Regions from separate parts of the Nibribacter koreensis genome, predicted to be linked through region 2. Evidence: riboswitches for the same ligand, from Rfam matches in the RefSeq annotation. Region 2 holds a riboswitch; the other holds the start of a gene.
What was found. Region 2 has a riboswitch for S-adenosylmethionine ahead of ABD880_RS04970 (O-acetylhomoserine aminocarboxypropyltransferase/cysteine synthase family protein). Riboswitches for the same ligand answer to the same signal wherever they lie in the genome.
Positions count from the first base shown of each region.

Region 1: another riboswitch for S-adenosylmethionine. It lies ahead of metH (methionine synthase); the one in region 2 lies ahead of ABD880_RS04970 (O-acetylhomoserine aminocarboxypropyltransferase/cysteine synthase family protein).

Region 1 covers NZ_BAABGX010000003.1:271,120-274,530, reverse strand. The annotation lists gene ABD880_RS16595 (SAM-dependent methyltransferase) at 1-532, shown strand, start outside; SAM riboswitch class I at 1,571-1,679, shown strand; gene metH (methionine synthase) at 1,763-3,411, shown strand, end outside.
Region 2 covers NZ_BAABGX010000001.1:1,138,392-1,141,802, reverse strand. The annotation lists gene ABD880_RS04980 (STAS domain-containing protein) at 1-282, opposite strand, end outside; gene ABD880_RS04975 (phosphoribosylaminoimidazolesuccinocarboxamide synthase) at 351-1,286, opposite strand; SAM riboswitch class I at 1,496-1,606, shown strand; gene ABD880_RS04970 (O-acetylhomoserine aminocarboxypropyltransferase/cysteine synthase family protein) at 1,883-3,214, shown strand; gene metX (homoserine O-acetyltransferase MetX) at 3,222-3,411, shown strand, end outside.

The DNA.
Region 1 (3,411 bases), on a different contig from region 2:
CTACCAGCGCATTTTAGACGAGAACCTGGAGAACCAGGTGTTTCCCCTTCAGGTAGATGCCCGGTCCCTGCCCTTCCCGAAGGAGTTTTTTGACGTGGTCTTGGTGATAGATTCTTATACCTACTTTGGCACCGATGACAAGTACCTGCCCTACATCTGCAAGTTCTTAAAGCCCGAAGGCTACATAGGCGTGGTGGACGTGTGCTTTCTAGAGGAGATTGAGACGCTGGACCAAGTGCCCGATTTTCTGCAGGAAGACTATCAGGACTACTGGTACTACATCCATTCCGTTCCCTGGTGGCAGAAGCTCTGGGAGAAAACCGGCTTGGTCAACATCACCACGGCTGAGCTGTTACCAGCCGCGGAATTGATACGAGAGCAGTATGTGAAGGACTTTGAGGAGCATGGACAAAAAAAAGACCCATTTGCACGGGCTCTTAAAAAAGATAAGCACCAAACAATCAGTTTCTTCCGGCTGGTAGGTCAGCGCACTGACAAAAATGCCTATCTACAGTCTTACAAAAAAAGTTAACTTGCAGTCGCAAAAGTCTTCTTAAACGGAGCAGACACTGTTTTTGCAAAATTTTCTCTGTTGCAGAGTAAAATAAAAAAGTGATTCTGACGATTATTTACTAGAGTTTCTCCAGCAAAAAGGAGAACTACCATATTTTAGGTTTGGAATATCACATAGCGGGAATTCTTGTCTCTGGTGGCCATCAATTTATGCCATTTTTGGATGTCTACCGGGACAGTTTTTCTTGTTTCCTGACGGCGCACTAACCGTGAGGCACATCAACTGATGCTTCCCCGAACCTACTTGAAAAGCCTGCCTCGCGCAGGCTTTTTCATTTTCTTTGGTTTTCATTTTTGGCCTATTTTCCGGAAAAGAGGCCAAAACCGGTGTTTGATTGTTGATTGCCAATTGTTGGTTGATGTCTTCCTCTGCTGAGTCCCGCCGTTGTTGGTTTTGTCACCAACGACCCAGAGTGCCTTTCTGACTAGCTTTGTGCCCCCTTATATGGCGCGGATGTCATTCCCGTGACTCATTGCCGTGCGCTTCCGTTGGCTGTTCCTGAGAAAGACTGCTTCTTCCGGTGCCCTTATGCCGTTTTGTTGCATTGTCTCCGCCAAGCGCTCACGGCCGCGGGGCCCCGTCTTCCCGCCTCGCGCTGTACCAGCTTGCCTCCTTTGCATAGTCCCTCTAATGGCTCTTGAATCTGCTTTGCTCTGTCGGGACCGCTTATTGGTCCATAGGCGGCAACCTGCTTAGGCGACTCGCCGGAAAGACTGGAACTGGTGCCAGTGGCAGAGGCCTCTACTACTCGCGGATTCCCCCTTTGAGGGGGGCGAAGGGGGGTGTTCACACAAGCTGAATAACAATGCGCAAAACACTGAACAGTTGTTGCTCAAAAGACCTCGTAGCGTCTGTAAGACCTGCGAGCGTCTGTGCCAAAATTCATTTTTAGTCACTTTTCCAGAAAACAGACTAAAAACGACCTTCAACAACCGGCAATGAACAATCAGCAATAATCCAATTTGGAGAATGCGCATCTGCAACCTACCTTTGTAGCACTTATCCAGAAAGACGGAGGGATTAGGCCCTGTGATGTCTTAGCAACCCAATTCAGTTGGGTGCTACTTCCTACCCAGTTCGCGTAGCGTGCTGGGGGAGATGAGTGACGGAATTTCCTGCACGCCTGCCCGCCACTTTTCCTCTGCGCTTTCTGTATACGTAACCATACCCAGGTGAACCCAGAGAGCCATGACGCGCATAGAGGAAGAAGTACAAAAACGAATTTTAGTCTTAGACGGTGCCATGGGCACCATGATTCAACGCTATAACCTCCAAGAAGAGGATTACCGCGGCGAGCGCTTTAAAAACCACCCCACCGATGTGAAGGGCAACAATGACCTGCTCTCCCTCACGCAGCCGCACATCATCAAGGAAATCCATAGCCAGTACTTTGAGGCCGGCGCAGACATTGCTGAGACCAACACATTCAGCGGCACCTCTATCGCCATGGCCGATTACCAGATGGAGGATTTGGTCTATGAACTGAATTTTGAATCTGCCCGCATCGCTCGCGAGGCCGCTGATGAATGGACCGCCAAGACGCCAGACAAGCCGCGCTTTGTGGCGGGTGCCATGGGCCCCACCAACCGTACCGCCTCTCTTTCTCCAGATGTCAACAACCCCGGCTACCGCGCAATCACCTTTGATGAACTGGTAGACGCCTACACCGAGCAGATTAGAGGCTTGGTAGACGGCGGCGTGGACGTGTTGTTGGTAGAAACCATCTTTGATACCTTGAACGCCAAAGCGGCCTTGTTCGCCATTGACCAATACAGCCAGCAGACCGGCAAGCGCCTGCCTATCATGGTATCTGGTACTATTACAGATGCCAGCGGACGTACGCTTTCTGGGCAGACGGTAGAGGCATTTTTGTACTCAGTGTCGCACATGCCGTTGTTGAGCGTAGGCTTTAACTGCGCCTTAGGCGCCAAACAGTTGCGTCCGCACTTGCAGTCCCTGGATAAGGCGTCCAAGTTCAGAATCAGTGCCTACCCCAATGCCGGCTTACCGAATGCCTTTGGGGCGTATGATGAGACGCCTGAGCAGATGGGCGAACACATTCGTGACTATTTAGAGAACAACTTCGTGAACATTGTGGGTGGTTGTTGTGGCACTACGCCGCCGCACATCAAAGTCATTGCCCAGATTGCCCAAGAGTTCTCCCCGCGTCCTCTCCCCCAATTACCGGCCGTTCCCACCTACTCCGGCCTTGAGCCACTAACGGTCTTTGAAGGCTCCAACTTCGTCAACATTGGCGAGCGCACCAACGTCACCGGTTCCAAAAAATTCGCCCGCCTCATCTTAAATGGGGAATATGAAGAAGCCCTGGCCATTGCCCGCCAACAGGTAGAAAACGGTGCCCAAATCATAGACGTGAACATGGACGAAGGCATGCTGGACTCAGAAGCCGCCATGACCACGTTCCTCAACCTCATAGCCTCAGAGCCAGACATCGCCCGTGTGCCCATCATGATTGACTCCTCTAAATGGAGCGTGATTGAGGCTGGTTTGAAGTGTGTGCAGGGTAAGGCTATTGTCAACTCCATCTCCCTTAAAGAAGGCGAAGAGAAATTCAAGGAAGTGGCCCGCAAGGTGCGCAGTTACGGAGCCGCGGTGGTGGTGATGGCGTTTGACGAACAAGGCCAGGCCGACAACTACGAGCGTCGCATCCAAATCTGCCAACGTGCTTATAACATCCTGACCAAAGAAGTAGGCTTCCCGCCCCAGGACATCATCTTTGACCCCAACATCTTGACGGTGGCCACGGGCATGGAAGAGCACAACAACTACGCCGTAGATTTCATCAATGCCACCCGCTGGATTAAAGAAAACCTACC
Region 2 (3,411 bases):
TAACTTAGAGATAGTGATCAACTTCATCACGTGCTCCTGCAAGCCAGTCAAGATCAATACCCCTCCAGAAGAGTTGCAAAGACGGTTGGCAATCAAGATAGAGGAAAGCCCTGAGGAATCTGTATATTTTACGTTGGTAAGATCTAGGATCAAATTAGTTATACCTTCTGCGTTCAACTTCACAAACTCTGACTTCAGATCTGGCGCGATCGTGGTATCAAGCTTCTTTTCATCTATAGTGATGACGGTATAATTCTCTTTTTTATCAATTGTGTACTTCATAAGTAACAGCAAAAAGGTTTAGAGTGCGAATCTACCAAAAATTGGTGGAATATCTGTAACAAAGTGGTTTAAAAAATGTTGGAGGCAATGCTGTTTTTCAGTGCTTCCAGGTCTTGGGCGTAGGGCTGGGGGGAGAACGTTTCGCCTAGGACTTGCTCGTATAATTCTATGTAACGCTGAGAGATTTCGGCCACTTTCTCGTCGGTCATCTCGGGCACCTGCTGGCCGTCTTTTCCTTGGAAACCTTGCTCAATCAACCATTGACGTACAAATTCCTTAGAAAGTTGCCGTTGCGGCTGACCCGCATCCTGCCGTTCCTGGTAACCTTCTGAGTAAAAGAACCTTGACGAATCTGGTGTGTGAATTTCATCTATCACATAGATAACACCGTCGGCCTTCCCAAACTCATACTTAGTGTCCACCAGAATTAAGCCCCGCTCAGCGGCCAACTCCGTGCCTTTCTGGAAAAGCGCCTTGGTGTACGCCTCTAGTTGTTGGTACTCTTCTTCTGATACTATGCCTTGATTGATGATTTCCTCCCGGGAGATGTCCTCGTCGTGGCCTTCGTCGGCTTTAGTGGTAGGAGTGATGATGGGCTCAGGCAGTCTGTCGTTTTCATTTAAACCTTCGGGCAGAGGCACCCCGCACACCGTGCGCTTACCGGCGCTGTACTCGCGCCAGGCGTGGCCGGCCAGGTAGCCGCGTATCACCATTTCTACCTTGTAGGTCTCACATTGTTTGCCAATGGTAACGTTGGGCGCCGGATGATTGATGACCCAGTTAGGAACTACGTCTTTGGTGGCTTCCAGGAACTTGGCGGCAATCTGGTTTAAGACCTGTCCTTTATAAGGAATGGCTCTGGGCAGGACCACGTCAAAGGCAGAAATGCGGTCGGTGGCCACCAGGGCCAGCTTGTCTTGAAAGTAATAGACGTCCCGCACCTTGCCCCGGTAGAAGCCGGTCTGCTGAGGGAAATGGAAATTGGTTTCTTTGAGCGCTTGCATGGCGTGTGCTTAAGGAGGCAAAGTTAGAAAAGGATGCGAAGGGGGCAAGCAGAAAAGGCAGTTTCCGTTTTTGGCCTGTTTTCCAGAAAAGAAGCCGAAAACGAAAGTGCCAGAACTTGCGTAGAGAAAAAAGAAAAAAATAGACGAATTTTTGTTTTTGTCCAATTCGTCTATACATTTGCGTCATCAAGTCAATTATTCCGGTAGTTGATTTATAAAGAAGAGTGGAGAGACAGGCTCTGTGAAGCTCTAGCAACCTACCTTGGTGTAAGGTGCTAATTCCTGAACCCATCCGCATAGTGCGCTGGGGAATATAAATTGATACAATGATGGAAAAACAATTCCAAACCATTCGTCAAATCACAGCAGAGCACTTTCAAGTGTTCACCCAGACCCTTGTGTCTGCAATCCTCACTTTCTTGCCTAATCAGCAGCGAATGCCCGTGCTGGGTTATTGTTGCTGTTGTTGCCGCTAATCCAGCTTATTCTCCTTCTTTTTTTCAGGGCTAACCGCGCGTAGCCAACTGGTTCTGCGCGTCTATATTTAGCCTCCTGTCTTGTTTTTGTTCAATTTTAAATTGTAACCTGGAATTCCCATGTCCTTATCCTATCATTTTGATACCCTTCAGCTACACGCTGGCCAAGAAATAGACGCTACCACCCGCTCCAGAGCGGTGCCTATCTACCAGACTACCTCTTACGTGTTTGAGAACGCTGCCCATGGGGCCAATCTGTTCGCCTTAAAGGAGTTTGGCAATATCTACACCCGCATCATGAACCCCACCACCGATGTGTTTGAGAAACGCATGACTGCGCTGGAAGGGGGCGTGGCTGCTGTAGCAGTCGGGTCTGGTCAGGCGGCCCAGTTCATCGCCCTCACCAATATTCTGCAGGCCGGCGACAATTTTATTGCGTCCAGCAACCTGTACGGGGGTTCTTATAACCAATTCAAGGTGGCTTTCAAACGGCTGGGGATAGAAGTACGCTTTACCAAAGACGATGAGCCAGCCTCGTTTGCCAAATTGGTGGATGAAAACACCAAGGCCTTCTACCTGGAGACCATTGGCAACCCGCGCTTTAACATTCCAGACTTTGAGGCCGTTGCGGCCGTGGCTCTAGGTCACAAGCTTCCTTTAATAGTTGACAACACCTTCGGCGCGGGCGGTTATTTGTTCCGGCCGCTGGAGCACGGCGCCAACGTGGTCGTGGCTTCGGCTACCAAATGGATTGGCGGGCACGGCACCAGCGTGGGCGGCGTGATTGTGGACGGAGGTAACTTCAACTGGGGCAACGGCAAGTTCCCGCAGTTCAGTGAGCCCTCAGAAGGTTACCACGGACTCAACTTCTGGGAGGTGTTCGGTGCCGACGGGCCTTTCGGGAATATTGCCTTCGCCATCAGGGCCAGGGTAGAAGGCTTGCGCGATTTCGGAGCGGCCATCAGTCCTTTCAATTCCTTCCAGTTACTGCAAGGCCTGGAGACGCTCTCCCTGCGCGTGGACCGGACCGTGCAAAACGCCCTAGCCTTAGCCCAATGGCTGGAAGAACACCCGGCCGTGGAGAGCGTGAACTATCCCGGTCTTTCTTCCAGCCCTTATCATGGCTTGGCCAAGCGCTACTTAAAACGGGGCTTTGGAGGAGTATTAAGCTTCAACCTAAAAGGCGGCAAGGAAGAGGCTGAAATATTTGTCGACAACCTGGAACTGATCAGCCACCTAGCCAACGTAGGAGATGCCAAGACCCTCATCATTCATCCAGCTTCTACCACCCACCAACAGCTCTCAGAAGAGGAGCAATTCTCTGCGGGCGTGAACCCGACGTTGTTGCGCGTGTCAGTGGGCATTGAGCACATTGATGACATTCAAGCAGATTTTGAACAGGCGTTTGCCAAGGTGAAAGTGGCCCGTCCGGTCGCCGAGGCGCTTAATTAAGAGAACCATGTTGAAAGGAAGAGTTTTTGAATACAAGGAACCCTTTGAGTTGGAGTCTGGGCGGCATCTGCCCGGCTTCCAGCTTTTCTATACGACCTGGGGCACCCTTAACGAATCCCGTGACAACGTCATCTGGGTGTGCCATGCCTTCAGTGGAAACACGTTTGTGAAAGATTGGTGGGGTGGCCTCTTTGGCG